3 regions of the Peribacillus sp. NPDC096379 genome follow, and region 2 is predicted to be linked to each of the others. Evidence: riboswitches for the same ligand, from Rfam matches in the RefSeq annotation. Region 2 holds a riboswitch; each other region holds the start of a gene.
What was found. A riboswitch is a leader RNA that binds a small molecule or an ion and turns the genes downstream of it on or off. The one in region 2 is predicted to bind cyclic di-GMP.

Region 1 (10,938 bases), on a different contig from region 2:
GAAGAAACATATTATTACGCTTGAAGATCCAATCGAGTATTTACATAAACATCAATTGAGTATTATTGATCAACGGGAAGTTGGTTTTGATACACAAAATTTCTCAAATGGCCTGCGCGCTTGTTTACGACAAGATCCTGATATTATTTTAGTCGGAGAAATGCGCGATTTAGAAACGATTTCCACAGCGATTACCGCAGCGGAAACGGGTCACTTAGTACTTGGCACCTTGCATACAACAGATGCACCGGCAACAATTGACCGGATCATTGATGTGTTCCCGCCCAATCAGCAACCGCAAGTCCGTGTTCAGCTTGCCTCCGTCTTATCTGCGATTATCTCACAGCGTTTATTGCCGTCAAAAGACCGGGCAGGAAGGGTGGCAGCGATCGAGATTCTGGTGAATAATGCTGCTGTCAAAAATTTAATTCGTAATGAAAAAATCCATCAAATTGCAAGTGTGATGCAGACGAGTAAATCGGCTGGCATGCAAACGATGGAAATGTCGATTAAACAATTAGTGGAAGAAGGGAAGATTGATTCTTATTCTGCCCTCCCTTATTTAGAAGAAGGAATCATCTAATGCCAGTTTTTCACTATCAGGGTAGAGATCGGATGGGAAGAAAAAAACAAGGGAAAATGACGGCGGACACACGAAAAGAGGCGGTCACAAGGCTAAGAGAAACAGGGATAGCTGTGACGAGTATTGATGAACTAAAGGGCATTTTATATAAAGAAATCTCCTTGGGTAGAAAAAGCATAAAAAATCGTGATTTTATTATATATCTGCGCCAGTTTTCAACATTAATTCAAGCAGGGATCAGTGTTGTAGAAGCGACAAAGATTTTGGCGGAACAAACATCAAGTAAACTGCTGCGAAAAACATTAGAACATATTGTTCAAAGTTTAGAAGATGGAAACCCTTATTCTGAAGGAGCAGAAAAGCAACGAAATGTGTTCCCGCCTCTCTTCATAAATATGATGCGAGCGGGTGAAGCTGGCGGGAATCTAGAAGAGGTTCTGGAACGAATGGCAGTTTATTTTGAGAAACAGTATCAGACAAGGCAAAAAGTACAATCGGCGTTGATGTACCCAGCAACGGTTGGTTGCTTGAGTATTATTATTATCATTTTTATGTTAGCTAAAGTCGTACCAACTTTCGCCGATATGTTTACTTCATTTGGTAGTGAGCTTCCTTTCTTTACGAAGTTGATTCTCAATCTTGGTGGATTTTTTGAAAGGTTTTGGTGGGTATTTCTCTTATTAGCGGTTGGATTATATATCTTCATTCGCTATATACGATCCAATAGCGAGATGAAATACTATCTTGATTATTGGCTTTTAAGAATGCCTATCTTCGGGCAACTGATTCAAAAGGCGGAGATTGCAAGAATGACGAGAACATTAAGCTCGCTTTTCAAGAGTTCTGTGCCAATTTTGCAATCTTTAACAATGGTGGAAAAGATTTTAGGAAATGAAGTGTTAACCAGGGTGATGAAACAATCGCGACTTTCGATTGAAAAAGGCGAGTCCATGGCCATTCCGATGGAAAGACACTGGGCATTTCCACCGATGGTCACGCAAATGATCATCGTCGGTGAAAAATCTGGTACTTTGGATGTCATGCTAGATCGCGTCGCTGATTTTTACGAAATGGAAGTAGACAATGCAACAAATCAAATGAAATCTCTTATTGAACCCTTTCTCATTATCTTTCTAGCTGTAGTTGTTGGAGGCATTGTAGCAGCCATTGCCGTTCCGATGTTCACTATATTTAACGAAATCCAATAAAAATGTTCAATATAGTAGAAAAAGTAGTTGTCAACTAGTGAATGAGTCTTATATACTAGCAATATATAAATAGATTGGAAACTGTGATTGATCATTTTTATTTGGGCACTTAAATGATCAGGAGTGAGTAGTGCACCCCGCCAATTTATGTTTAAATCCAAATTTTGGAATTTAAATATAAACATGGCGGTTTTTTTGTATGAAGGACATGGGGACGGGGCTTCGCAACTTATTCATCTAGCTAATCTATTTAGCGGGTTTACTTATCTGTTCGAGAAGGCTTCCGAAAATCCGGCTCCGCACCGCCACCATTGTGATTAGGCGAGTGTAGCGTGCTTCATGACCGATCCTTCATAGTAACTGGTGGCGTTTTAACGCCCTTTTAGGTTTTGTATGAAGTTACAAGCTGTTTTATTACACCGTGTCATACTACATAAAAAAATGAACTGAGGAGTGAACGTACATGATTAAACGAGTAAAAGCATTGATTCATGATCAAAAAGGGTTAACCCTAGTTGAACTTTTGGCTGTCATTGTGATTTTAGGAATCATCGCAGCGATTGCTGTGCCGAGTATTGGAAAGATTATTGATAATAGTAAGAAGGATGCTCATCTTGCGAATGCACAGCAAGTGATTGCAGCAGCTAAATTGTCCGATGCAGCCAATGAGAAATTTGGAGCAGACGGGGAAATTACTTTAGCGGAACTTATTAATGGTGGGTATATTGATGCAGACATTAAGCCTAGTGCTAGTGCCTCTGATGTGTCTGGTCTTAAAGATCCAGATGGAGGAGTATACTCCGTTGGTGGTGTTATAGTCGAGGAAACAGCCGGTAAAAAATCATATAAAGTATATTTAGTAGGAAGTAAGCGGTCTGTTGGAGCTAAAGAGTCTCCTGTTCCATCTTCGGCTTTAGATGATCGAACGAAAGTTATATCTAATGTGAATTGATACATGTATTATGATACTCCCACTCCTTTCCGCAAGGAGTGATTTTTTTTATCTAATAATAATCAATCTGCTTTATCAATCAATTGAACCTTCACGGCATTATCTTATTTAAATCTATATAACTTCCTGTATAATAAAAGGAACAACATGACGTCAAAACTCCACATCCAGTATGAAGGAAGGCTTATTGAAAACGGGGAGACCAAAACTCCAATAAAAAGGGAGAAATCCATGACACTATTTATTTACAGCTACATAGGTATTTTAGGCTTAGTTCTCGGATCATTTTACAATGTCGTTGGCTTGCGGGTACCGGAGAAACAGTCAATCGTACGGCCGCGGTCACAGTGTCCAACTTGCAAAAGAACGTTGACAGCTACGGATTTGGTACCTGTGTTGTCATATGTCTTTTTAAGAGGAGAATGCCGGAACTGTCATTCGAAAATATCGCCGCTCTATCCACTTGTTGAGCTTTTAACGGGTTTATTGTTTATGCTTGCATTCTATGAATTTGGATGGACAGGTGAACTAGTAATCGCACTTACCTTCATCTCGTTGTTAGTCATTATTTTTGTATCTGATATTGTCTATATGATTATTCCTAATAAAGTGCTGTTGTTTTTTGTTCCTCTTGTTTTAGTTGTCCGTTTAGTCGTGCCATTAGATCCATGGTGGGATATGTTTGTCGGTGCGGTCGTTGGCTTTGGTCTGCTTTTTTTCATTGCTGTCATTAGTAAAGGTGGCATGGGTGGGGGAGACATTAAACTGTTTTTCGTGTTGGGCTTGGTTCTCGGCCTCAAGCTGACTCTCCTTACGTTTGCCTTGGCAAGCTTCTTTGGAGCATTGTATGGAGTGGCTGGCATGATACGGGGAAATTATAAGAAACGGCAGCCGATTCCATTTGGCCCATTTATTGCAATGGGTGCGTTGCTATCCTATTTTTATGGAAATGAAATCTTAAACTATTACTTTACTATGTTTTATTGAAGCGGGTGATGAAGAGAGTGAGTGCATTTAATAGACAACATCGAGTTCATCTAGCCATTAAAGATCGGTATATTCGGTTTGTGGAATCTGGAAAAAAGCGAAAACTGCTAGCCTATGGGCAAAAGAGCCTTCCAGATGGTGTGATCGTTGAGGGGCAAATCAAAGATCGTGAAACGCTCGAACTGATTGTCGATGAAATGATCGATCAATGGAAGCTTAAAGGGAAAAAAGTTTCATTCTGTGTACCTGATTCAACAGTAATCGTTAGGAAAATTCATGTTTCGAATGAGATTCCAGATCATGAACTGAATGGCTATTTATATATGGAATTGGGCCAGAGCATCCATCTGCCTTTTGCAGACCCTTTAATCGAAGCTGTGCCTTTAGAAAAAGCGGCTGAAAACCGAGACGTGTTGTTATTTGCTTCAAGAGAAACCGTGTTACATGAATTTACAGCATTATTAAAGGGTGCATCTCTTAAACCTGATATAGCAGATCTATCAGTGCTATCGCTATATAGAATGTATTATCATCTAGGTCTTGCTAAGCAGGATGAGCATGTATTAATGGTGCAAATTGGGGTAGATGCATTTGTTTTATCTGTTTTTAACGAACATAAACCCGTTTTTTCGCGTCATTATCCTTTGGAATTTCATGATGAGCACTTTGAACTTTCTAAAAGCCGCAGTGGATCGGAATTTTATTCTTGGGTGGGTGCACCGAACGAATTACACAGTCAATCTCAAGATATTACCATGGAAATCGAACGTTTCCTATCCTATTACCATTTCAATCTTACAAAAGGAAATCATCGTATCTCAAAGCTCGTTTTGTCAGGAGACCATCCTTGTATGGAAACTTTTTATTCGGATATACATACTGCGATTGAAGTATCCGTTCAGCCATTACTTGAACCACTATTTCAAACGAAAAAAGGAAGGAACATCCCTCCTGTATATGCTGAATGTATTGGACTAGCGTTAAAGTAGGTGTCAACATGCTTGTAGATATTAACTTATTACCTAAAAAAGAAAAAAAACGACGTACCGTTGTCTTCTTGATTTTGTTGACGGGGATTGTGCTATTGGTCAGTGGATTCTTCTTCATGACTACCTATCAAGCACAGAAGACCCGATTGGTAGAACTGGAGCAAGAGTTAACGTTGACTAAAGAATTAAAAGTCGCGAAGGAAAAAGAGCGAACTCAGAGTGTTGAGTCCAAATCTGTGCGTGAATTGACAACGGCGATTCAATGGGTTGAAGAACATCAAAGTTCAACCTTTTTCATCATGAGAACTGTATCTTCATTATTACCTGAACGAGGGTTTATCGTAGATTTTTCCTATCAAGAAGATGGGGCTGTGCAGCTTACTGTTCGGTTCGATTCTTCCCGGGAGGCAGCTTATTACTTGAAAAGTATTTCAAATTCAGCCATTATTTCAGGAGCTAAGTTACAAACCCTTTCAACGGAGAAACTTGGGGATGGTGTGACAGCGGAGCCTATCCTTCCACGTTACAATGCACAATATGAATTAACGGTGGACAAGGCAGCCATTCAAGCATCAATACATGGGGAGGTAGGGTCATAATGCTTTCCCGAAAAGTAGTGTCGTTGATTCTCACACTTTTGTTGCTTTTTTTTATCATAGGTGTGAGTGGCGTGTATTATTTTGAATATAAACCATTACAGGACAAAATGGCTAGTCTTAACCGTTCGATTACGAAGGAACAAGATGAGCTAGAAAAGTTAGATCAAAAAGAGCAGAAAAGTGCTGCCATTAATACGATGGCTCTACAACGGAAGCTTCCAGTGAGTGAACTTGTTGATCAATTTGTATTATTGCTTGAAGAAGTGGAAGTAGCATCTGGTAGTCTTATTACGAATCTAGCATTTACAGATGCCGAACAAGCAGGTGATTCGGTAGATGAATTAGAAGCTGGAAAACTTGAGACAGCAGTAGAAACATCAAATACAAATCCACTACCTGAAGGAGTAAAGAAATTAACAGCGGTCATTACGGTTGAATCACCAACATATCTTGAACTGGAATCATTTGTGAAAGGACTCGAGAAATTGGAGCGCCTTACAAAAGTAGAAAGCCTTCAATACACCGGACTCAAAGAAAGTAGTCGTTTAATGAACGCAGAAGATAGACTTACATTTAGTTTAACAGTAGCTACTTATTATTATCCTAAATTAGAAGAACTTAAAAATCAGCTTCCAAAATATCAGGAACCGAAACCAGCCAATAAGATAAACCCATTATTTGAAGCAAATCTTCCTCAGCTATCGGAGAACAAAGCAGAGGGAAAATTGAACAAACCAGCTGAGCAAGATAAGGATCCTGACGGGAAAATTGTTAAACGGAATCAAATAACATACAAAGTGTACACCCATAACGTGCAACCAGGAGATACCCTTTTTCAACTTGCTATTTTATATTATAATAGCCGAAACGGTGAAAAGGTGATTAAAGATTGGAATGATCTGAAACAACTTGAAGCGAATACGACAATTGAAATTCCTGTTCCTACTGATGGCAAAAATTGACGAAAGCTATTGATAACAAGACGACAAAAGTCTTGTTATTTTTTTTTATTCCTATGATAGGATGGAAAAAAATGTGCGTAGGGGGCGAAAAAAATGGACAACCCAGAAAATAAAAAAGGAATCACCATAAAAATTAATGGCGAGGAAAAGCCCTTGGTTGAAGATGATCGTAGTGATAGCGTGACAGTAGCTGAAAATCAAACTTCTGCAGCAATGGAGCCAGAGGATGAAAGCTTTGATTGGGTATTTCCTAAGGACGAGGGTGTATTCTATCAACCCGCCACTTCTACGAAAAAGAAAAATCCAACGATCCTCGCATTTGGCGGTAAATGGAAAAACCCAGGTAACAAATCGGGATACTCTCTTAAACTTCCATTTTTAGCTATTTTATTTGCGGTGATTATAGGTTCAAGTCTAGGTTTAATCGTGTTGAAAGCAATTACGGCTGATAAAGAGGTAGCGGCTGTCCCTGTTGAATCTAAGATCCCTAATGAGCCTGTGAAAGATGAAAAGAAAGGAGCGGCTGTACCTACCATCCAACCGCTAACGGCTTTCCTTGTTCAAGGTGGTTTGTTCAGCAATGAAGAGGCAGCCAAGCAAATTCAGGAACGAGTTATGGATAAAGGTGTACCTGCGGAGGTATTGAAACAAGATGAGAAGTATTATTTGTTTTTAGGTTCAGCTACAAATCTTGATGAGAGTAAGCAACTTGCTGTTTTCTTTAAAAGCTATGATGTGGAGGTGTTTTGGAAAGAGCTTACCCTTAAGCCTGGAAGTGCGGCAAGCAGTAACGCAGCCATTATGAATAAAATGATTACAGTCTATCAGAACTTAACAAAGGCATCTAGTGCACAACTATTAAATCCGACAGCAACCACCGATATGAAATCTTTACAAACAGAACTTGAAGAACTTAAAACCAAGGTGAAAGACGATGCACCAGCAGGTCTAAAAGCCGCCTATTCTGACTTGAGCTCTGCCACCGATTTAATCAAGCAATACCAAAGTACTAAAGAACCCTCTCAGTTACTAAAAGCCCAACAAAAACTGCTGCAGTTCTTGAATTCCTATCAAATCTGACATAAAACGACTATTTCTCGGGAAATAATGAAGGACCAGACCTACTTTCGTGCTTTACTGCATGAAATGGGGTCTGGTCTCCATAATAAAGTGTAGACTTTTCCATGAAAGTGGATTGTTAGTTGAGTGATTATTTGGTACGATTAGAATGGACTCCTGGCCTGCAATGATATTTTTTATAGTAAGGAATGTGATGTAGTATGCACCCATTGATTTTAGCCTCATCTTCACCTCGTCGTAAGGAATTGCTGCAAGTACTTCAAATCCCTTTTCAATCTGTAGACGCGAATGTTGACGAAAGCATCGAACCGAATACGGCGCCATCTGATGCCGTAAAAGAGCTGGCTCACAGAAAAGCAAAAGCAGTTGCTGCGAATCATCCCGACTCTTGTGTGATTGGCTCTGATACGGTTGTAGCTTTAGACGGCTTGATATTAGGCAAACCGACTGACCGTGCAGACGCTAGAAGAATGCTACAACTGCTAGCTGGAAACACGCACTTCGTTTATACAGGTGTTGCGCTCGTTCAAGGAAAGAAGAGCCAAGTATTTTTTGAAGAAACAGAAGTGACGTTTTGGGATCTGTCAGATGCAGAGATTGAAGGGTATCTTGATAGTGGAGAACCGTTTGACAAAGCAGGAAGCTATGGAATCCAAGGTTATGGTTCACTATTTGTCAAAAAAATTCATGGCGATTATTTTTCTGTTGTGGGACTTCCCGTTTCAAGATTGTCTCGTGAACTTCTGGCGTTTCAAGCGGAAAACGAGTAATCCGTTCAAGCTCTCTGACAGGAATCCATCTAAATGTAATAATGAAAGGATGGTTATTTTGTCAGAAAAAATGCTAATTCGAGATGTTCCGAAAGATGAGAGGCCGCGCGAACGATTTATCCAAAACGGCCCTCAAAGTCTCTCCAATCAGGAATTGCTCGCAATCTTACTCAGAACAGGAACGAAAGACGAATCCGTTCTTCAGCTGGCCAATCGTTTAATCAATACGTTTGAAGGCCTGCGTATGTTAAAAGATGCGTCCATCGATGAAATCACCGCCATTAAAGGAATTGGTGAAGCAAAGGCCATTCAAATTCTAACTGCAGTTGAACTTGGCAAAAGAATTACTCAATTGAACTATCAAGATCGCTACGTAATCCGTTCCCCTGAAGATGGCGCAAACTACTGCATGGAAGAAATGCGCTTTCTCTCACAAGAACATTTCATCACCCTTTACCTCAATACGAAAAATCAAGTGCTCCACAAACAAACGATTTTTATTGGCAGTTTAAATGCCTCGATCGTGCATCCGCGCGAGGTCTTTAAGGAAGCGTTTAGAAGATCTGCAGCCTCTATTATTTGTCTACATAATCATCCCTCAGGTGACCCCTCGCCAAGTAGAGAAGATATAGAAGTTACCAAGAGATTAGTCGAATGTGGTAAAATAATAGGAATAGAACTTTTGGATCATATTATTATTGGCGAACATAAATTTGTGAGTTTGAAGGAAAAAGGCTATTTGTAACACTATCAAAATTCCTGATGATGCGGTATAATAATGTTTATGATTTTTTAAGGGGAACATTATAAATTTTTGCATTTTTGAATATTGACCATTTAAAATCTTACTATAAAAAGTATTTTGTGTATGAAAGGGAGAAACCAGTATGTTTGGAATAGGCACAAAAGATTTGGGAATCGATTTAGGAACGGCGAACACGCTTGTTTATGTTAAAGGGAAAGGTATTGTCGTCCGAGAGCCGTCTGTCGTTGCGTTGCAAACAGATACGAAGCAAATTGTCGCAGTCGGAAATGATGCGAAAAATATGATTGGGCGTACGCCAGGTAATGTAGTGGCATTAAGACCTATGAAAGATGGCGTAATTGCTGATTATGAAACGACAGCAACGATGATGAAATATTACATGAAGGAAGCACAGAAAAAAGGTGTTTTCGGAAGCAAACCATATGTAATGATTTGCGTACCATCTGGAATTACAGCGGTTGAGCAACGTGCAGTTATTGACGCGACTAGACAAGCAGGTGCTCGCGATGCGTATCCAATTGAAGAACCTTTTGCGGCGGCAATCGGTGCGAATCTTCCAGTTTGGGAACCAACAGGAAGCATGATTGTGGATATCGGTGGTGGTACGACAGAAGTTGCCATCATTTCACTTGGCGGAATTGTAACAAGTAAGTCGATTCGAATTGCTGGCGACGAAATGGACGATGCAATTGTTAGTTATATCCGTAAAAATTACAACTTAATGATTGGGGAACGTACTTCTGAGAGCATTAAGATGGAAATCGGTTCAGCGGGGGATACAGAAGGCATTGAAAATATGGACATTCGTGGTCGTGATCTATTGACAGGCTTGCCGAAAACGATTGAAATCTCTGCTAAGGAAATTTCAGTTGCACTTAAAGATACAGTTGACGCAATTGTCGATTCTGTGAAAAATACGCTAGAGAAGACTCCTCCAGAGCTTGCTGCTGATATTATGGATCGCGGAATTGTTCTAACAGGAGGAGGAGCTTTACTGCGTAATCTTGACAAAGTAATTAGTGAAGAAACGAAAATGCCCGTTCTTATTGCCGAAAATCCGCTTGATTGTGTAGCAATCGGAACAGGTAAAGCGTTGGATCATATCGATAATTTTAAAAATAAAACAAAAGATTTACGATAAAAGCTTGAAGTGAGCATATTCAAAAGCTCCTTGACCCACATCGGATGAAATAAATTTGGAGTGCATTCAATTTCCGAGATAAACTTCTTTCATCTCGGTTAAAAACTGCCTATAATGGGGATTGAACACATTGGGCCACGTGCGGAATTCAGCCCAAGTGGACAATCCCTGTTTGTTTGAAAAATATCTAATTTGTAGTTTTCTCCCGCATAACGGAAAGTCAAGACCCCGTATAAAGGCTTAGAGGAATCGAAGAAGGGGTGAAAAACTCCCACAGATGGAAGTTTCACTTTATGTAGTCGTACATTTTTAATGAATTTTAGTGTTCAGCGCCAGGTGCCATTGGAATGATAAGCGAAAGTAGTGTTTCCTAGGCCGCGCCACTTATGCTTGTAGTTGATAAGCGGGTGCCTGGCGCTTTTCCAGACAGAGGTGTAGATTGTCATGCCACAGTTTTTTAACAAAAAATTAATCTTGTTATTAGCAGGAATTATTGTTCTTGTGGCATTAATCGGGTTTTCAATGAGAGAACGCGAAACATTGTCATGGCCGGAACAATTTTTTAAAGATACAACAGGATGGTTTGCAAATGCTTTTGATAAACCAGTTTCAGCTGTTACCGGACTTTTTGAAAATCTGAACGATCTGCAAAATACATATGATGAAAATGCAAAGCTTAAAGCTCGTTTAGGTGAATATGTGCAGATAAAAACAGAAGTCCAAGCATTGAAAAAGGAAAATGCAGATTTACGGAAAATTCTTGATAAGGAAGATGATTTGAGTAAGTATTCGCCCATTCAAGCGACAGTCATTGGCCGAAATCCAGATCGTTGGAATGAGTTAATTACGATTAATAAAGGCGAGATGAATGGGATAGAAACGAATATGGCAGTCATTACAG
Region 2 (10,938 bases):
CTTTTTTCCTATTGCTACTATTGGGGGAGTTCTCACGGTAATAGGGATTTGCTTCTTTGGCTATAATGTGCTGAAACATTTAAAGGTGGAAGAGTAAGAAATTTATACCTCATTTAAAAATTTACTGTCATCAAGAGGCACTTCCGCGAGGGATATCTTTAGATCATACAATAGTTGATAAGTTTGCCAATGAAGGCTAGCTCCTTTGTTGGCTTTTTGTTTTGTAAATGTCACGTAATCATCATGAAAGCCCCCTTTTGGTTTAAGGGAGCTACAGCTATTACATCGTCTCTCTTTGATTTGCTTTGAGCAGATCACGAATTTCCGTCAATAGTTCTTCTTCTTTTGTTAATGATGGTGAAGCTTCTTCGACTTTTTCCTTACGTGTATAAAGTTTGTTAAACAGCTTAATAAATAGGAAGATCGAAAAAGCTACAATGAGAAAATCAACAATCGTTTGAATAAACATGCCATACTTTACAACTTTAAAAGATAAGTTTGAGAAGTCGATTCCGCCAAGCAGAAGACCAATCAACGGCATGATGATGTCATTTACGAGCGAAGTAACAATTTTACCGAAAGCTGCACCGAGAATAACCCCGATTGCCAGGTCAATCACATTCCCACGCATCGCAAATTCTTTAAATTCCTTAATCATTCTGGACAACTCCTTATTAAAAGAATAAAAAAAATATACCATGTTTCGTACGATGAAAACATGATAATGGTGAAATTAGTTAATAAGACATATTTTTATTAGGTATCTTTAGTAAAAATCACACTGCTGTTTTTATAAAACGTTTTAGCAAACGCATGTTAGTTTTTAATAGGAAAAATAGAAAGAAGCCATTCAAATGAACTGAAAAAACCAGTTTATTATACAAAGAGGGTAGAAAATGTGCCTTGAAACAGTCCATGAAATTACGGTCGAGCCTCTATTCGTATTAAACGGTCATGGATTAGAAGAACGGGACGATAAAATCAAGGGGGAAATGGCTTCATCATATCAAACCACCCCTCACCGAGGAAGAACGGCAATTAGGTCGCCAAGTTGTCATTCTAAATCAGCAGGTCGATGAGTTATTATTTTTGAAAAAACCAGCTATTGAGCAAGATATCAAACAGCTGAATGAAAAGAAGCACACGTCAGTTAGGTTCTTAAGAGAATCCCTTAGTTGATGGAGTTTTTCACGACAAAGAAATTAAGATATCAATAAAGAAAGGGTCTTCGGTTTCACCGAGGCCCCTTTTGTTTATTGATATGTATGTTACGAATGATAGCTGAATGCTTTTAAGTGTCAGCTGACGATAATCATCATTTACTTACACAATACTACTAGGCTCGTACAGAAACTAGATTCGGTTTTACCGCTAATAAGGAGTTTTTACATTGTTGGCAATCAATTTTTGTGAGTGGCTTAAATTTAATGTTTCTTCGATCTTTTCTGTTTTGTTCAAAATAGCAATATTGGATATGACACTCACAATACTTCTGCGATTTTACTAGATGAATTTTACCATCGATTTCTACAGTTGGCACATATAATTGATTCATCATTTTCTTAGACGCTTCCATGTCTGTTCCTCTCACTATTTGATCCTTTCGATTTACGAGAAATTTGCTGAATTATATAGGTCGAGTCATTCTTGATCTTACCTTCAAATATAGCTAGATCCATATTAGCACCTCTTTTAAATTAAATTAGAAAGTACATTCCATGTTTATGTTAAGTAGTAAAAATATGTAAATCTATTACAATATATACCTTTTCTAACAATAGTAGTTACTATATACCTTATTATCATTTATTTCAATAGTGGTATAAATATATAGAATTATCTAATTTTTTCGATACTCTTCAGTGTTAATTTAACGTAAAGATTGTTATAATAAAGATGGATACGAACCCCACTACTCATCCAATTTTCTGAAGTTTCTTCACGAACTTAGCAAAACGATTTGTTTGTGAAGGGAATGCATAGGGTATCGTAGAACTATATAGTGTAGAACTATATAGTATAGTTTTTAGAAGGAGGACTCACTTTATGGAATATAATATTCGTGGTGAAAACATTGAGGTAACTCCAGCAATACGGGAATATGTAGAGAAAAAGATTGGAAAATTGGAACGGTATTTTAGCCATGCACCAGATGCAACGGCAATGGTGAATTTACGAGTGAATCACAATACCTCTAAAGTGGAAGTAACGATCCCGATGACGAATTTAGTGCTTCGCGCAGAAGAGGATAATGCTGATATGTATGCAGCGATTGACCTGATTACTGACAAATTGGAGCGGCAAATCCGTAAACATAAAACAAAAGTAAACCGAAAATTCCGTGGTACAAGTACGAACGCAACCGATGTTTTTCCAGTATTTTTAGAAAGTGGCACAACACCGATTGAAGAAGACGAACTAGAGTTAGAGGTTGTCCGTAACAAGCGTTTTGACTTGAAACCAATGGATAGTGAAGAAGCAATCCTGCAAATGAATATGCTTGGTCATAGCTTTTTCGTTTATACGAATTCAGATACAAATTCGACAAATGTTGTGTACCGTCGTAAGGATGGACGCTATGGTTTGATTGAACCAAGCTAATAATAAATTATAAAAGACCTGATTCTTTCTTAAGAGAGAGTCAGGTCTTTTCGGTTCAAATGGTTAAATATGATTCTTTGCTTAAGGCATCAGCTGTTCGAGATCAGAAGTTGGTACTTTTTGTTTTTTAGGTAACTTCACAAACATAGAAAATGTTCTGTATAATATAAAAGGTAAATACGAGATGAGGGCCAATCGTGATAATGGATTTTTTTGCATCATCCATATGCTTCACAAGGGAGTACATTTATTGAAAAAATGGAATGGGTGCAGCATCTTAGCCTCTTACAGCAATGAGTGTTGTTTGGCCAACGTCAAATGAAATTGATGCGATGCCTTTGCGGCTTGGAAGATAGATTAGTAGAAATAGGTGAAGGTTATGAAGCAATTACATATTTTTATGGCTTTTTTTAGAGTAGGAATGCTTGGATTTGGCGGTGGTCCCGCAGCCATTCCGCTTGTGCAAAAAGAGGTAGTAGAGAAATATAAATGGATGAATAATGAAGACTTTGGTGATATCTTGGCACTCGGAAATGCACTTCCTGGTCCGATTGCGCCTAAGCTTGCAGGGTATATTGGTTACCGTGTTGGCGGCATTTGGGGCTTGTTGAACGGAATACTTGCATCGTGCGTTCCTACAATTCTCTTAATGATTTTGCTATTAACAAGTTTGAATGCTTATAAAGATCAAACATGGGTCACAGGGATGACAGCAGCGGTCGTTCCTGTTGTCGCTGTGATGCTGCTAACCATGACTGTAGAGTTTTTCAAAAAATCAGGCTCATCTAGTATGGGGTGGCTGTGGACTATTGTCTTCGTTTTGCTTGGATTTGTGTTCATGCAACTGCTGCATGTGCATCCTGCTATTATTATTATTTCTCTGATTATCGGGGCATTACTTAAGAAAGACCCTGCTTCTAGACCTGATAAGGAGGCAGAAAAGTCATGATTTATTTACAGATTTTCTGGGCGTTTTTCATTTCAGGCATCCTCGGATATGGTGGTGGTCCAGCATCAATTCCGTTAATTGAAAAGGAAGTCGTCGATCGATATGGTTGGTTTACGGTTCACGAATTCAGTGAAATGATTGCAATAGGGAATGCGCTACCTGGCCCGATTGCGACCAAGATGGCCGGTTATATTGGATTTGAGCAGGCAGGTATCCTCGGCGCCGTTGTCGGGGTATTCGCTGCAGTGGCCCCTTCACTCATCTTAATGCTTGGACTGCTCAGTATCTTGATGCGACACAAAGAATCCCCAAGGGTGAAAAGAGTGACGGTCGTCGTACGTCCTATCATCGCTGTGTTGCTAGGAATGATGGCGTATGACTTCTTTTTCACCGCATATGAAGGAATTGGTTGGATTCAGACACTAGTAATTGGTGCGATTAGTTATATGTTACTTGGTAAATTGAATGTGCATCCTGCCTATGTAATCGCTGGTGCTTTAGTATATGGTGCTATTTTTCTTGGATGAAAAAATCCCTTTGATGTTTAGTTCAAAGGGGTTTTTCGTTATCATCATATTAATAAATATATTGTGTATATACGTTTAAAAAAGAAAAAAACGTAACGCTAGAAAGAAGTGCTTCATTTAGTAGAGTGATAAAGGCCAACGGATTTGTCCCAGTCGCGGGTGAAATTGACGGTACAATGGCGAAATATCTAGACTATATGTCATGAGTATAAAAGGCCGAATTAGCTGACGATAAAAATACTTTAAATGATCTAGTTTCCAACTTATTTATATTTGGACTATGTAGAAGTTAGTCGATCTATGTTGTATATTGTCAAAAAATGAAAAAATATAAGGTAATATTTTTCAATTTAATTTCATAAAGTTACATCAAAAATACAAAAAATTCTGTATAATCAAGAAAAAGGAAGTGCTTACACAGAAAAAGGCAAACCTATTGAAAAGTAGGGACGCAAAGTCACGGGTCTAAGGTAGTGTGCTACGATGGCTGGACTGCCTGAAATACATAGTATTTTAGGAGGGATTGGGTTGGAGGACGTAACAGTTTATGAAGAATGGATCGAGCTAATGATACAAGCTAAGGAACTCGGACTGACGAAAGAGGAAGTCCTTCATTTCTTGGAGCAAAAAGCAAACGAAAATAAAAAAGATGAACCAACCTATCATATGATGTAAAATGTATAACCCCCTTAAACAAACTGGTTTTTTACGAAAGCCCAGTTCGTTTAAGGGGTTTATTTTTTTAGACCGGGCATGGAAACAGGGCTTCAATCTTCTTGCTTTAATTTCCACTTGTTGAATTCAATGAATTCACGGAATTGATCCTTGGATACACCAGATTTCATCGCTTCTTGAACAATGTTCATCCATTCCGCGTCAAGGCCATCTTTGGCTGGCTCATCATATATGAGCGAATCGACAGGAATTTGCAGCACTAAGGCGATTTTTTCAAGAAACTGGATGGATGGATTTGTTTGTAAATTTCTTTCAAGGGAGCTTAAATAGGACTTGGCAACTCCTGCTTTTTCCGCAAGTTCTGTCATGGATATTCTATTTTCTTGTCTCAGTTTTTTTACGCGATCACCGATCATATTATCACACTCCAAAAACTTTTCTGAAGATATTTTTAACTCTGAAGCTGTTAGTATCCATTCTAACAGTTTTCATAGTAGTTAATCTATAAGTTTTCATAATAACGTGAAGTTGTACCCACCCTTTATACATGGTAATATTAAGGGTGCACCTATTTACTATGACATATAATGGGTAAAATAAAGTGAAACTTCCATCAGTGTTTTTTTCCACTAATGGTTCGTTGAAACAATCGGGGATTTACTTCAAAAAGCGAGGCGACTGCCCAGACCCGACAAGCATAAGATGGAATACGGCGTGGCGTAGTTTGCCACAGAGTATTACAGCTTATGACCTCAAGGGACTAGGAGCCGCAGCTAGATTTGGCTGTTTATCCCCACCTTATTTTTTCTTGATTCTTTCACAAAATTTGTGTTGGGGTATTACAGTCTGTTAAACCGGGATATCCGTTAATTTAATCTTATGAATCCTAAGTTCTTTTTACTTTTTTGATAAAGACTTCTATATAAAGAGGAGCGTTTTTGAATGCTTAATATTTTAAATAAAGTGTTTGACCCGAATAAACGAGAAGTGAAGCGTCTTGAGAAGCTGGCCGATCAAATTGAGATGCTGGCGGATGAAACAGCTTCTTTATCAGATGATCAACTGCGTGGAAAAACAGAAGAATTCAAAGAGCGGTACCAAAAAGGAGAAACGGTCGATGATTTGCTTATCGAGGCATTCGCGACGATTCGTGAAGGGGCGAGACGAGCGTTAGGGATGTATCCATTCCGCGTCCAGCTAATGGGGGGGATTTCCCTTCATGACGGGAATATTTCCGAGATGAAAACCGGGGAAGGTAAAACGTTGACTTCCACTCTTCCTGTTTATCTGAACGCGATTACTGGGAAAGGTGTTCATGTCGTTACAGTCAATGAATACTTGGCAAGTCGTGATGCAGAAGAAATGGGTAAGCTCTATGAGTTCATGGGCTTGACGGTTGGTTTGAATATAAATGGTATGTCGAAAGAAGAAAAACAAGAAGCGTACAATGCAGATATTACGTATAGCACGAATAATGAGCTTGGCTTCGATTATTTACGTGATAATATGGTTCTTTATAAAGAGCAAATGGTGCAGCGTCCTTTGCATTTTTCTGTCATTGATGAAGTGGACTCGATCCTGATTGATGAAGCTCGTACACCATTAATTATTTCAGGTTCGGCACAAAAATCAGCTCAGTTATATATTCAAGCGAATGCATTCGTACGCACGCTAACTGTGGAAAAGGATTATACGTATGATGAAAAAACAAAAGGGGTCCAGTTGACAGAAGAGGGGATTAATCGCTCTGAGAAGGCTTTTAATATTGAAAATTTATTCGACATTAACCATGTTGTGTTGAACCATCATATTAATCAAGCTTTAAAAGCCCATGCTAGTATGCATCTTGATGTCGACTATGTCGTGCAAGAAGGCGAAATTGTCATCGTTGACCAATTCACTGGACGGTTGATGAAAGGACGCCGTTATAGTGATGGACTCCATCAGGCCATTGAAGCGAAAGAAGGTCTGGAGATTCAAAATGAAAGCATGACACTTGCGACGATTACGTTCCAAAACTATTTCCGGATGTATGAAAAGCTTTCCGGAATGACGGGTACAGCCAAAACGGAGGAAGAAGAATTCCGTAATATCTATAATATGAATGTAATCGTGATTCCAACGAATCGTGAAATTGTTCGGGATGACCGCGCTGATTTAATTTATGCATCTATGGACGGTAAATTCCGTGCCGTAGTTGAAGAGATTGCAAAGTGCCATACAGCGGGGCAACCTGTTCTAGTTGGTACAGTAGCGATTGAAACGTCTGAAATTATTTCAAAGTATTTATCAAGAAAAGGGATTCCGCATAATGTGTTGAATGCGAAAAACCATGGCCGAGAAGCGGAAATCATTGCCGGTGCTGGTGAACAAGGTGCCGTGACAATTGCAACGAATATGGCTGGTCGTGGTACGGATATCAAGCTTGGTGAAGGTGTGAAAGAACTGGGCGGTCTTGTGGTGCTCGGTACGGAGCGACACGAAAGTAGACGGATTGATAACCAGCTTCGCGGACGTTCTGGTCGTCAAGGGGATCCAGGTATGACGCAGTTCTATCTTTCTATGGAAGATGAATTGATGCGCCGCTTTGGGTCAGATAATATGAAAGCGATGATGGCACGACTTGGGATGGACGATACACAGCCCATCCAAAGTAAGATGGTATCCCGTGCTGTGGAATCCGCTCAGAAACGCGTTGAAGGGAATAACTTCGATGCACGTAAACAGCTTCTTCAATATGATGATGTGCTACGTCAACAACGTGAAATCATTTATAAGCAACGTTTTGATGTTTTGGATAGTGAGAATTTACGCGATATCGCTGAAAACATGCTTGAAGCGAGTATTCATCGTAATGTGGCCCTTTTTGCACCAGGTACAGACGGTGAAAATTGGAATTATCAAGGCTTACTCGATTATGCCCAGGGCAATCTGTTCGATGAGGGTGAAGTAACAGAAGCTGATCTAAATGGAAAAGATGAAGCTGAAGTAGCGGATTACATGCTTGCGAAAGTGAAAGAACAGTATGATAGTAAAGAAGAGCAATTGTCATCTGAACAAATGCGTGAGTTTGAAAAGGTAATCGTCTTGCGTGCAGTTGACAGTAAATGGATGAATCATATTGATGCGATGGAACAATTGCGTCAAGGAATCCATCTTCGTGCATATGGTCAAATTGATCCATTACGCGAATATCAGCAGGAAGGCTTTGCGATGTTCGAGGAAATGGTGATGGCCATTGAAGATGACGTTGCGAAATATATTATGAAGTCAGAAATCCGCAATAATCTGGAGCGTCAGGAAGTCATTAAAGGACATGCTGTCAATCCAAAAGAAGGCTCAGAAAAGGTTAAGAAAAAGCCACTTCGTAAATCGCCTGAAATCGGAAGAAATGATCCATGTCCATGCGGAAGCGGTAAAAAGTATAAAAACTGTCACGGGAATGTAGAGTAAATAGGCTAGAAGAAGAGGTCGGTTTAGTCCAGGGTTTACCGCCTCTTTTTTTCATTTGAACAAGTAACAAGAGAGAAACTTGAAATACAATTTGCGAATCTGTCCTTTTTTGCATATAGTTGTAGAGACTGATTACGTTTTTTGAAAATAATTAAGAGGTGAATTGCATGGAATTAGCAGATATCAGACATGAGCTTGAGAATACAGCTAAGAAATTAGCGGACTTTAGGGGGTCTCTTTGACTTAGAAGAGAAGGAAGCCCGTATTGCTGAATTAGATAATATTATGAGCGATCCAGAGTTTTGGAACAATCAACAAAAGGCACAAGTCGTCATTAATGAAGCAAATGGATTGAAGGAGCAGGTCAATCAATTGGCAGAGCTCAATGATTCGTATGAAAATCTTGAACTAACCTATGAGCTTGTGAAAGAAGAACACGACGATGAGCTACTAGCAGACCTTGAAGTGGAAATCGTCGAGCTTTCTAAACAAATGAATGAATATGAACTTCAGCTGTTACTAAGTGAAGAATATGATAAAAATAATGCCATTCTTGAACTTCATCCAGGAGCTGGTGGTACCGAATCTCAGGACTGGGGTTCTATGCTTTTGCGTATGTATACGCGTTGGGGCGAAAAAAGAGGCTTTAAGGTAGAAACAATCGACTATCTACCTGGAGACGAAGCTGGTATTAAAAGTGTGACTCTTCTTTTCAAAGGGCATAATGCTTATGGCTATTTGAAAGCGGAAAAAGGGGTTCACCGTCTTGTCCGTATTTCTCCGTTCGATTCATCTGGCCGTCGTCACACTTCCTTTGTTTCTTGTGAAGTGATGCCGGAATTTGATGACACCATTGAAATAGAAATTCGTACAGAAGATTTAAAAGTTGATACGTATCGTGCAACTGGTGCTGGTGGTCAGCATATTAATACGACGGACTCTGCTGTTAGGATTACACATATCCCAACAGGTGTTGTAGTCACATGTCAATCTGAACGTTCACAAATCAAAAACCGTGCTCAAGCGATGAATTTCCTAAAAGCAAAACTATATCAACGCGAAATCGAACAGCAACAAGCTGAATTGGATGAAATTCGCGGCGAACAAAAAGAAATTGGCTGGGGAAGCCAAATCCGATCTTACGTATTCCACCCATACTCCATGGTGAAAGATCACCGTACAAGTACGGAAACTGGAAACGTGCAAGCGGTCATGGATGGCGATATCAACGCCTTCATTGATGCCTATCTGCGTTCAAAATTATAAGTTTGAGTAAGTGATGGTCCATTGAACAGTGAAAACTGTTTAGTGGGCCTGTTTTTTTTGAAGTATTAACCAACCCCCTTGAACATAGTCCTCTCCGCTTAGGTGCTCCCGTAGGTTTCGTACAATAATTTATCCCGGTTTAACAGGCTGTAATACCCCCACCTCAATTTTTGCGAGAGAATCAAGAAAAAATAAGGTGGGGATAAACAGCCGAATCTAGCTGCGGCTCCTAGCCCCTCGAGGTCATAAGCTGTAATACTCTGTGGCAAACTACGCCACGCCGTATTCCATCTTATGCTTGTCGGGTCTGGGCAGTTGCCTCGCTTTTTGAAGTAAATCCCCGATTGGTGAGATACAGTGAAACTACCGCTATGCTCTTCAGCGGTTTAGTTGAGGCCCACAGGACGTGGGTCACACAGACGTTGCCGCAGGACGCGGCGCACTTAGTCTGTGATTCATTGATTCGGGTTCGTACTGTCGATTGATCGAAGCGAATGAGAAGGTCTTAGCGACAGTAGAACGGGACTAACCCCCACTAAGGGAAGTTTCACTTTATTGTTTCTTTAATTTTGGCATGTAGTTCTGTTCTGCAATGCCAAGAATTTAGCTAGTATTTCCGAAGCGCTCATATAATTCTCGAAAAAAGGGATAAGAACTCAGCATGAATAGTGAAATCTAATGATTAATTTACTTGGCATTGTAAAAACTAATAAAGATCTGCAGCGAATTCCCGCTCTTTCTCGCTTTATCGGAGTACCATTTACAGGGGTTAGACCCCGGTGCTATACTACTTTGAACGATTTGTATCGTGATGAACAAGCGTGGACAAAGAGGGTGAAGGGAGTACCTGATAAATGAGAAAAAGATATCGAGAACCGAAGCATCCGGTGATTGAGAAGTTGAGTGAGTATGGTCTTGTAATCGTTGGGGCAGCCATCATAGCGATTACATTTAACGTCTTTCTTTTGCCAAATCAAATTGCATCGGGTGGGGTCAGTGGAATTAGTACGATCTTGACTGGGACGCTCGGCTGGGAGCCAGCGTATGTACAGTGGGCCTTTAATATTCCGTTGTTTATCAGTGGTTTGCTGTTGTTAGGCATGCAGTTTGGGGTAAAGTCATTAGTTGGAACATTGATTTTACCATTTATTGTTTTTCTAACAAGGGATTGGGATCCGTGGACACAGGATGCCCTACTCGGTTCGATTTGCGGTGGGATTGGGGTCGGTTTAGGTCTTGGCATTGTTTTTAGAGGTAAGGCTTCAACGGGCGGTACAGATCTTGCTGCACAGATTATCCATAAATATACGAATTTTTCCTTAGGGACTTGTGTGGCGCTTATTGATGGATTCATTGTGCTAAGTGCAGCAATTGTTTTTGACATTGAAAAAGGGTTGTATGCGTTAATTGGGTTGTACGTGACGAGTAAAACGATTGATTTAGTTCAAGTTGGTGTTGGCCGTTCAA
Region 3 (10,938 bases), on a different contig from region 2:
ATTTTCAGTAAATGCTATGTTAAAGTGGTTTAGTAATCTGCTAGTTTTTTCAATGCTAATCATTAAACATCACCCCTTAGGACTAATTGTCTAATACTTTCTTTGGTAAAGTAGATACGGTTATTTTGGTGCACCTTCTCCACATAAGATGATGAACATAATTCAAAAAGTCTTTGGGCAGTAACACCTAATATTTCCGCTGCTTGTGAAAAGCTGTATAAATCCTTAGTTTTGACGATCATCTTTAGCCCCTCCTTTTTGTAGCCATTCAATTACAACCGTTTTATTAAAACGAACGGATTTACCTACTTTGATACGTCCTGGGATTACCCCCTCTCGTGCCAATTTATAGGTTGTTTGCTCACTCATATCTAGTAACTTTGATAATGAACGAACTGTTAGAAACTCTTTTTCCATACCGTAAAACCTCCTAATTTTGTTGTACTGTTCTCTGACATACTCATTATAAGAACGGTTTATTAATTCCTAACAAAAAAAGGGATAGAACAATGAAATAAAAGATAAAACGATAAATAACAATAAAAAGCCTTTGTTTCTGTGCGTACATGGGTAAAGTTTTATAGGCAAGTAGGGAGAACGAATGTATAGTAATCACCTGTAAAAATGGTGGTATCTGCCTTTATTGAGGTGGGATGTTTTAGGACATACGTTTTATAAAAGTTGTACGCCTTAATATTTTGAAAAATTTTTTATACGGAGCGGATGACCGATACATATAAATTAACTGCTAAAAGTCAATCATTCGGCACGGGGTGGGGTCTAATAAAACAAAAAAAGAGTAGTAAATTAACTACTCAACTCGTCTGCTATCATGGTTAACTCATATTTAATTCGCTTGTTTAATTCTCTTGGTATTCTAATCATCTTTTCCTTATCAATGGTAAAACTGAATGGCTCATTATCATGAATTAATCTAGCCAACGAAAGCATATTATCCGCTTTGTACGCTCCATATATTGCGTGACCATTTATTCCCCTTAGGATAAATCTATCACCGTCAAAATAGCCGTCTAGTACCTCTAATTCATCAATCACATTTGACATTTTTGTTTTGCCTCCACTTTGACTATAATTTAAGTAGATATAGTCGCATAGTGCATAATGTCTGTTAAAAGTACACAAGTCATGTAGAGTGTGTAAACAACTGGTCCAGAATATCTGCTTGAAAATGCTAACATTTTGCTAACGCAATCCCATAAAAAACGGTAAATCTCCGTTAAAGATGTTACAGCCAACAATATCTAAAACGCTGATTTACCGCGCTTTTTGCACCTCTCTTTAACGATATTACACACTCTCATCTCACGGGCGGCATGATGTAATAAACATCATGAGCCTAGTATAAGAGGTTTATTAAATTAAAAAAGCTTTTCATCAGTTACTTGAACTGGTGGAAAGCTTTTTTGTATGGGGACATGGGGCGGGTCTTCGCAATCTCATAAAATAGCCAATCTTCTTATCAAGTATACCTATATTATTGAGAAATAGTTCGAATTCTGACTTCGCACCGCCACCACTGTGATTAGGTGAGTGTAGCGTTGTACACGATTTAGCTTACATAGTAAATGGTGGCGTTAGAGCGTCATATGCGTTTTGTATGTTTGCAGTAACCTGAATAAAATTTAAAGCAATCTTAGTTTCTTCAAAGAACAATACTCGTTAATAAAAAGTATTGGTTTATTTTGCAAAAATTGTTGAAGTTTGTAGAATTATGTGAGAATATAATATAATGTGATTTTAGATTGGTTTTTATGGAATATAAAGGCAAACTATTTCGAAAGAATAGGACGCAAAGCCTAGGGTCTAAGGTTTAGGGAGTGGTCAAAAGTCCCGTAATCTAAACTATGATCGCCTGGTTACCAAATTTGTGGATTAATGTTTATTAATATCCTTTGGCTATTCTATGGTACATAGAGTAGTCTTTTTTTTTGCAATACTAGTTTCCAGAAGCGAGAATTTGTGAATCATCAACAAACCTGGATTATTTTTTAGTGAATTGTGAATGGAGGATAATAACTTTGCTAAAAAAATATTTAATAAGGGATGAGAGATTATTGAAGTTAACGATTTAATAGCTAGGTAACAGTAAGCATCTTATGCTTGCTTAGAACAAAAATGGAAAGGTTTGGTAAAATGGGAAATAAAAGATTTTCATTTCAGGCAAAGTTTTTAATTAATTCTTTATTACTATCATTAGTACCAATCATCTTTATTGGCTTTTTAGTTAATAAAACAGTTAGTGAAAAAACCGAGAAGGATTATATCAATTCTAGTGAAAGAGAAATTAAACAGGTAGACAATGGAATTTCCTTGTACTTTGAATCTATTAGGGAAAATGTCAATTTATTAGCTACCAACCCTGCCGTTTTAAATGCTGATTCAAGCATTACCTCCTATAAAGATATAACAGGAGAAGGGTCAATTGATATGACCCCTTCAGCAAATGGGGAGAAAGAAAAAGCAATATTTGATATGCTTTCTCAATTTGGTAAGAGCCATCCTAATGCAGCTTATGCTTATATGGGGACATCGGATGGAGGGTATGTTCAATATCCTGAGGGTCCTGTGCCAGCTGGTTTCGATCCCAGAGAACGTCCTTGGTATACTACGGGTATAGAAGAACCAGGGAAAGTACAATTAACAGGTGCCTATGCCGCTACTGGGATAGAAGGAATTATTGTAAGTAATGTAGTTGCGATTGAAAAAGGCGGAAAACAAGTCGGTGTGTTAGGTCTAGATGTTAGTTTAGAAGGTTTAACGAGTATTATTAAGGAAATCAGTATAGGGGAAAATGGCTATGTAATTCTAGCGCAAGGAGATGGAACAATCCTTGCACATCCAAAGAATGCTGATTTGAACTTTCAGCAAATTTCTAAGCTAAATGTTCCCGAATTAAAGGATTTAAGTAAAGATGGCTCGTTTGAAACAAAAATTGACGGAAAAGATTATGTATTAAACACAATCTCTTCAAAAAATGAAGGCTGGAAGTATATCGCTGTTATTGAGAAGAGCGAACTTTTAACTACTGCAGATTCTATACGCTCGGCGATTTTCATTATAGGCGGGATTTTCGCTGTTGTATCTTTATTAGTTTCCATTTTTGTTAGTTTGAGGATAACACGAAGTATCAAAAGTATTAGTGATTTATCCCTAGCTATGTCTAAAGGTGATTTGACTCAATTAGTCACGATTAAGTCAAATGATGAAATTGGAGATATGGGGAAGAATTACAATATTATGTCTAGTAGTTTAAAAGAAACAATTAAAAAGATTTGGTTTGAATCTCAAGCATTATCAGCTACATCTGAGGAACTAGCTGCTTCTTCCGTTGAGAATCAAAAAGCCTCCAATCAAATAACTGAGTCAATTCAAAGTGTTGCCACCGGAACAGATGAACAGAACGCTGCAATGAAGAATGCAGTAGGTATTATCAATGAAGTATTCAAGCACGTTGATGATGTTACAGTGAGTATGAAAAATGTTAGCAATTCCATCCATTATTCAGCTGAATCCGCTAAACAAGGTAGTGATGTTGTTAACCATACCGTAAAGCAAATGGGTGAAATAGATAAAAATGTAACCTCTTCTGCTGAAAAAATTAGTGTATTAAATGAGAAATCGAACGAAATTGGCCAGATAAGTTTGATCATACAGTCCATTTCAGAGCAAACGAACTTATTAGCTTTGAATGCGGCAATTGAAGCTGCAAGAGCTGGTGAACATGGGAAGGGATTTGCGGTAGTGGCAGATGAAGTAAGGAAACTTGCTGAGCAATCCAGCCATTCAGCATTGCAGATTAATGAAATTATTAATGATATTAAAGATGGCATTGAGGATTCAATGAGTTTCGTAAATCAGGGGGCAACCTCTGCTAAAGAAGGAATGAAACTTGTTAATGAAAGTGGAAAAGCCTTTGGAGAAATTAAGGATTCAGTTCTAGCTGCTACAACAAAAATATCTGAGGTTAGCCTAGCGATGGATAACATGAAAAAACATATAGCAGAAGTTGTAACCCATATAGAGGAAGTTTCAAAAACGAGTTTAGAGGTAAACGAACATTCACAAAATGTTGCTGCATCCTCAGAACAGATGAGTGCCTCAATGGAAGAGGTTTCATTAGCATCTCAAGAGTTAGCAAGAATGTCATTAGAATTAGAGGAAGTTATTCAGCAATTTAAACTGTAATATTATGATTTCTATCAGCAAAATGGCTGAAAAGATTGTTAGATTATCTAATATAATCTTTGACCAAATTTATATCGTGTTTTTAGTCTATTTAAAATGTCTTAAAAAAATAGAGAGATAGAAGAGTTTAATCATTAATTAGGAATTATATTAGGGGGGAAACACCATGTTTAAGACGATATACAAGTTTAGAACTTTGATAGCTTTTATTTTAGTAATAACCATGCTTCCTTTGGTAAGTGTTTCTGCAGAAGAAACCAAATTTGACCCATTCGAAAAGAGTATTGGTGAAATTTCTGAAGCATTAAATAACAATCAGATTACCTCTGAGCAATTGGTTAAATATTATCTAGAGCGTATAGAAAAATATGACAAGCAAGGTCCAACGATTAATTCAATCATTACCATTAATGATCAAGCTTTAGAGATTGCAAAGCAATTGGATGCAGAAAGACAAAGTGAAGGCTCAAGAAGTATTCTTCATGGTATCCCAATCGTTGTTAAAGATAATTTTGATGTCATAGGAATGCCTACGACAGCAGGCTCAGTAGCATTAAAGGATGCTTATCCTACAGAAGACGCTTTTACGATTCAAAAACTTAAGGATGCAGGGGCAATTATCATTGCAAAAACAAATTTATCAGAGTTCGCAGCATCATATGGCAGGTTAGGATACAGCTCATTAGGCGGCTTAACTCTAAATCCGTATAATCTAAACCGAGATGCTTCTGGATCAAGCAGCGGATCTGCAGCGGCAGTTGCAGCCAATTTTGCTGTATTTGGACTAGGGACAGATACATCTGGATCAGTCAGAGGACCAGCTAATGTTACAGGACTAGTTGGTATTAGACCGACACTTGGTTTAACAAGTCGTAGCGGGGTAGTTCCATCCTCGTTAAATTTTGATACTACTGGACCATTAGCGAAGTCTGTGGAAGATGCAGCCATTGCATTAAGTTTTATGGCTGGTGTTGATGAGAAAGATGACAAAACTTTGCTTGCAAAGGATCACATTGTAAAAGACTATAGTAAATTATTAGATAGCAAGGCTTTAAAAAATGCTCGAATCGGAGTAGCTAGTGACTTTTTTGGAGATAACACAGAGGTAGACTCTATTACCAAAAAGGCACTAGAAAAGATGGAGAAAATAGGTACAGAGCTTATTCCAGTTTCTTTCTCAGAAAAGACGAAATATCTTTGGACACCTATTATTGGCCCTGTTAATGACGCGGATTTTAAAGTTCAATTAGAAGAATATCTAAGTCAACTTCCAGAGGGTCAGCCGAGAACTCTAGAAGAAATTATTAAAATCAGTGAATCTCCAGAGGTCTTGAATTCATCGACTCCAGTAAATCCAGCGCGTCTGGAAGGTCTAAAAAACTCTATGGTACAAGCAGAGTTTAAGGACACACCAGAATACAACAATATCGTAACGAAAGAAATGTCTGAAGTACGTCATGAAATCGAAACAATGATGAAAGAAAATGATTTGGATGCCATTGTTTTTCCAACGTTGTCATGTCCAGCTTCACCGAGATTTGATAAGGAAGATCCTACATATGTATGTGAAGCATATGACACGTATGCTGCGGGTTATGTAGCAACGGCCACAGGATTCCCTGAAATTACCGTGCCTGCTGGAGCTACGAAAGAAGAGTTACCTGTTGGGGTTTCTTTCTTAGGTTTGGCATATAGTGAACAATCACTACTCGATTTAGCCTATTCTTTTGAACAGGCAACCGATGCTAGAACTATACCAAAAACAACACCTAATTTCCAAGTTGATTTCGATGGTAAAACTACATTTAAAGATGTAACTTCCTTTGTAGATGAGATTGAGTATTTGACTGATAAAGGAATTATTAAAGGATACAAAGATGGAACATTTAAACCAAATGAACCAATTACTCGTTTGCAAGCTATAGAGATCATTTTAAGAGAAAAAGGAATTACGGATTATTCTAGTGTTCTTAATCCGGGATTTATTGATGTGAAGCCTGATGATTATGGATATGAAGAGATTGCGAAGGCTGTTGAATTAGGTATTATCAATGGGAAAATAAATGCCCAAGGTCAAAAATATTTTGATCCTAACGGAACGTTAACCCGATCACAAATGGCTAAGGTCCTAGTGTTGGCTTATGACTTAAAAGGAACTTATCCAACGGATTTCAAGGATGTCCCAAAAGGATACTGGGCATATAATTCTATATCCATACTGGCAGCAAATAATATTACTGCTGGTTACAAAGATGGAACGTTTAAACCAACTATTAATCTATCACGTCAACATTTTGCTGCTTTTATGGCTCGATGTCTAGATGATAAATTTAAGCCTTCAAAGTAAAGGTTGAAACTAAATCTTTTAGCGGAAGAAACAAGAATAATAATGCAAAAGAGAAGGTTTTTCATCAGTTCACTGAACTGGTGAAGGACCTTTTTTGTTTAGAAATGTTGGTGATATATTCAATAAAATTGCTTGAATAAATATGATAAATGAAATAAAGATTGAATTCTAATTATCACCAAAATCAGTTCGTCACACCCAATACGAAAAAATCCAGAGGAAGGGTTGTGTAAGTGAAGAGGTTATTAAACTATATAGAAATTGTGTAGTAAAAAGTAATACGTCTCCAATGATAAGTAATTTTTGCGAATAGATCTTTTATTAAGGTTCTTTTCGTAAAGATTGTTGTTATTAGCAAAGTAAATTCGAGTAGATGTTGATTGTAGTGGAAGGTGCGAGACTCCTGCGGGACAAGCGTGTTGAGGGAGACCGCCCGCGGAAAGCGAGTACCTGCAACGGAAATCAACCCAGGTTGTTAGTGTAAATATAATTGAAAAGCAACAAAGTATGCGAAAACAGCCTTTATTAAAAATGAAATCATCCAAATCCGATCTAGAACGACTGATAAAAAAGATATAGATTACTAGATCCATTGCTTATCAATAAATACCCATTCTTGACCCTGTGTGCCCATTAGTTCATCAATAAACTCTTCGTGCTTGTCCGTTGCAGTTGAAACGATTATTACTTCTTCCACTACCTTCCTTACATTCCGATTATTTTTTTATAATAACCTCCAATAATCAACTTCCTAAAATAGGGCTGAGGGCTTAGTAAATAATTAGGCTTAAGCGGGTTTGCCTAATAAATACCATTTTGTATGATTACTTTAGTAAGTTCAATAATCATTTAGGTCAAGTCTACTAAGAATTCAGCATGTAAGCACATTATTCATTCAAAAAGTTAATGGAAATTCTTCCTCTGAAGAAATGACCAAATTTGTTAGAGACAAGATAAATTAGAAAAATTTTATCAATGCAGGAAGGAGAAATAATAATGTTTTTGAAAATAATCAAGAATGATTTCCTCAGAAACAAAATTGTAACGATGACAGTATATGTATTTATCACGATGGCCGTTATTTTGGCAGCCAGTGCCATTAATAACATTGCCAATCTGATTCAGTCGATATCAGATCTTCGGGAGCGTGCAGTTCCAGCTGACATTGCGGTAATGCATGCCGGAGAATATAACCAGGCAGAAATCGACCAATTCACAGAACAATACCGTGACCATATAGCGATGCAGGAGACGATGGTTCTTCAGAATATTGATGGAAGTAATATTCATTTTGGCCAAAATCAAACGATGGCTGGAACTATACAGGATATTTCGTTTGTTGTACAGAATAAGAAATTTGATTTTATATTGGATCTGGATAATGAAAAGCTGGATGTAAATGAAGGTTTCGTTGCGGTTCCCATCTATTTCATGGAACAACACGACTTAAAAATAGGTGATACGATTACGGTGAAAAGCGGCGGGGATGAGAAAGAGTTTGTCATTTCAGATTATGCAAGAGATTTTGAGATGAACTCTTCCCTTACTTCTTCAAAACGGTTTGTGATAAATCAGAATGACTATGATGAAATACTTGAAATGCAGGCTGGGGAACTGGAATATCTGATCGAGTTCAAACTGAATGAAAACGGGGATTCTGCTGCGGTTCAGACTGCCTATATCGAAGCCGGTCTTCCGGCAAACGGTCCTATAATCGAAGGGAAGATATTTACGATGTTTAATGCTATATCTGATATGGCAGTTGCGATTATCATTATATTTATTAGTATTCTGCTTATTGTGATTGCTTCGCTCTGTATCAGACTTACATTTCTGGCAACGATTGATGAAGATATTAGAGAAATCGGTGTTATGAAAGCAATGGGAATATCCAAAAAAGATATAAAAAAGGTCTATCTTAATAAATATAGAGTCATCTCAGCAGCAGCCGGTATTATCGGTTATCTGCTTTCCTTGGCAGCGGTAAATCTGTTAAACGGTAATATGAGACTTTACATATCTTCCGATTTATCAGGTAGCTTAACATATGTACCATCGCTTATAGCTCCATTACTTGTATATTTCATGATTGTGATGTACTGCCAGCAAGTGCTGAAAAGAATCGATAAGATTTCTGCGGTGGAAGCTTTACGGAAAGATTCTATGGAGCGCGAAAAGAACCGAAAATACCATTTCCCGCTGCTAAAGAACAAATTCTTCAGCACCAATATTTACATGGGGCTGAGGGATGTATGGAAACGATTCAAATTATACAGGCTGCTGTTTGTTATTTTTATCATATGTACGTTCATTGTCATACTCCCCTTAAATATTTATAACACCATGAATTCACCGGGATTTTCCACATACATGGGAATTGGGAAATCCGACATGAGAATCGATCTTCGAAGGACAGATACGATTACAGAAGATTTTAAAAAGCTACAGGCGGAACTGCAGAATGATTTGGATATTGAAAAGTATGCGGCCTATATCACAAGTTCCTATCAGGTCAAAAATGGGGAAGGTTTCTGGGACTATATGAATATTGAAACCGGAGATTTTTCAGTATTTCCATTAAAATATCTGGAAGGCAGAGCACCTCAGGGTGAAGCGGAAATCTCACTTTCCTTTGCAAATGCGTCAAAAGACGGGGTAAACAAGAAAGTTGGAGATGAAGTAGTAGTAAAGGTTGCCGGGACAGAAAAGACCTTGAAAGTAACTGGTATTTATCAAGATATTACAAATGGCGGAAAAACAGCAAAGGCACATACCAGTCTCGGTTTAAATGAAGAGGCCGTTCTTTGGTATATTGTGAGCATGGACGTGGCTTCAAGCGTCGATGTTCGTGAGAAAATGGACTATTATCAGAATACCTATGATTCTGCGCAGGTAAATGATATCAAAGAATATACTGGGCAGACTCTTGGAAACATCATTGATCAGATGAGCCTGATTGTTATAGGCGGAATCGCAATAGCAGTAATTATTGCTGTATTGATAACTGCATTATTCCTTCGGATGTTATTATCAAAGGATATGTCTCAGATTGCAATTATGCGAAGTATGGGATTAACTTCTAAAAATATTAAACATCAATATATGGCAGGAACTATGATGGTACTCATATCAGGAATCATAGTTGGAGTGCTGGCTTCTAATTATTTAGGAGAATTTCTTGTAAGTATGGCAATGTCCTCTATGGGAGCCGCAAAAATTCAATTAGTTAATGTTGCATGGCAGACTTGGCTACTATGTCCGTTAGCCCTGATTGTAGCCGTTGGATTTACGATATCTGTGTGCTGTAAGGTAACAGCAGAAGATGATTTATCTGTAGTTTTAAGAAGTTAGAACGGATGAAAAAGGTCGGAGTTGAGGCGTATCTCCGAAGATGGAAGAAGCCTACTGCGTGAAGGCACCGATGCAAATAAGAATGCAGATTCCTGAAAAATAAGGCATTCCGGGGTGCCTCTGCGGTATAGAATTTGTTTCAAATATCTTATACCGGAGGAATATATATGAGAAAAATATTAGAAGCAAGAAGTATAAACAAAAAAGTAGATTTAGGAAAAGAAAATGAGCTTCATATCTTAAAGGATGTAAACTTGGAGATAGAGGAAGGTGAATTCGTATCGGTCATGGGGCCATCCGGAAGCGGGAAGACAACGCTTCTATATAATGTAAGCGGTATGGATAGAATTACTTCTGGCAGTATGAAATTTAAAGGCCGTGAAATCGGCAGACTAAAAGAAGAAGAATTGGCGCAGATTCGATTGGAAACAATGGGATTTATCTTTCAGGATATTAATCTATTAAAGAATCTGTCATTGATTGACAATGTTATGTTTCCTGCTCTTGTATCAAAAGATGTGGATAAAAATGCGGTAAATCAAAAAGCAAAAAAACTGTTGGAAATGACAGGAATTGAAAAGCTTGCAGATCATAATATCACCCAAGCATCTGGTGGACAGCTACAGAGAGTCGGCATCTGCAGAGCATTGATCAATAATCCGGATATCATTTTTGGAGATGAACCGACCGGAGCATTAGACTCCAAATCGACAGAAGAGATTATGTCAATTCTTGCAGAGGTTAATCAAAAAGGGACGACCGTAATGCTCGTTACGCATGATGTAAAGGTGGCAGCAAAAACTGAAAGAGTATTGTATATGGTAGATGGAAATCTTGTTGCGCAGAAGAAAATGCGTAAATACGATGCGCGGCATGACGATATTAAGGAAAGAGAAGAAAGCATTATGAAATGGTTAGTGGAAAATGGATTCTAGTTTTTCATTGGCATTCGTATAAAGTTCATATGGGAAATTTATTAGGTAAGCTCGAAAGGAATAGTTAAGAATGTTTGTAAGGAAAGGCACGCTAACAAT

Region 1: it holds a riboswitch for cyclic di-GMP, as region 2 does, so the genes downstream of both, ACIQZI_RS03365 (type II secretion system protein) here and sinI (DNA-binding anti-repressor SinI) in region 2, are expected to answer to the same signal.
Region 3: it holds a riboswitch for cyclic di-GMP, as region 2 does, so the genes downstream of both, ACIQZI_RS22810 (methyl-accepting chemotaxis protein) here and sinI (DNA-binding anti-repressor SinI) in region 2, are expected to answer to the same signal.

What each region holds. Positions count from the first base shown of each region.
Region 1 covers NZ_JBIWFD010000001.1:705,797-716,734, forward strand. Annotated here, with positions in the region: gene ACIQZI_RS03355 (type IV pilus twitching motility protein PilT) at 1-583, shown strand, start outside; gene ACIQZI_RS03360 (type II secretion system F family protein) at 583-1,791, shown strand; cyclic di-GMP riboswitch class II at 1,859-1,942, shown strand; gene ACIQZI_RS03365 (type II secretion system protein) at 2,255-2,743, shown strand; gene ACIQZI_RS03370 (prepilin peptidase) at 2,975-3,730, shown strand; gene pilM (type IV pilus biogenesis protein PilM) at 3,748-4,719, shown strand; gene ACIQZI_RS03380 (PilN domain-containing protein) at 4,695-5,318, shown strand; gene ACIQZI_RS03385 (hypothetical protein) at 5,318-6,280, shown strand; gene ACIQZI_RS03390 (SPOR domain-containing protein) at 6,374-7,360, shown strand; gene ACIQZI_RS03395 (Maf family protein) at 7,561-8,130, shown strand; gene radC (RadC family protein) at 8,180-8,875, shown strand; gene ACIQZI_RS03405 (rod shape-determining protein) at 9,018-10,037, shown strand; gene mreC (rod shape-determining protein MreC) at 10,482-10,938, shown strand, end outside.
Region 2 covers NZ_JBIWFD010000004.1:239,957-250,894, reverse strand. Annotated here, with positions in the region: gene ACIQZI_RS18415 (cytochrome-c oxidase) at 1-97, shown strand, start outside; gene mscL (large conductance mechanosensitive channel protein MscL) at 281-658, opposite strand; gene ACIQZI_RS18405 (hypothetical protein) at 897-1,079, shown strand; gene hpf (ribosome hibernation-promoting factor, HPF/YfiA family) at 2,047-2,601, shown strand; gene ACIQZI_RS18395 (chromate transporter) at 2,981-3,550, shown strand; gene ACIQZI_RS18390 (chromate transporter) at 3,547-4,077, shown strand; cyclic di-GMP riboswitch class I at 4,494-4,577, shown strand; gene sinI (DNA-binding anti-repressor SinI) at 4,606-4,752, shown strand; gene ACIQZI_RS18380 (helix-turn-helix domain-containing protein) at 4,845-5,168, opposite strand; gene secA (preprotein translocase subunit SecA) at 5,695-8,205, shown strand; one part of gene prfB (peptide chain release factor 2) at 8,373-8,444, shown strand; one part of gene prfB (peptide chain release factor 2) at 8,446-9,471, shown strand; gene ACIQZI_RS18365 (YitT family protein) at 10,326-10,938, shown strand, end outside.
Region 3 covers NZ_JBIWFD010000009.1:49,713-60,650, reverse strand. Annotated here, with positions in the region: gene ACIQZI_RS22830 (hypothetical protein) at 1-63, opposite strand, end outside; gene ACIQZI_RS22825 (hypothetical protein) at 63-242, opposite strand; gene ACIQZI_RS22820 (helix-turn-helix transcriptional regulator) at 226-417, opposite strand; gene ACIQZI_RS22815 (hypothetical protein) at 808-1,065, opposite strand; cyclic di-GMP riboswitch class I at 1,775-1,885, shown strand; gene ACIQZI_RS22810 (methyl-accepting chemotaxis protein) at 2,137-4,206, shown strand; gene ACIQZI_RS22805 (amidase family protein) at 4,373-6,553, shown strand; gene ACIQZI_RS22800 (ABC transporter permease) at 7,550-9,904, shown strand; gene ACIQZI_RS22795 (ABC transporter ATP-binding protein) at 10,072-10,839, shown strand.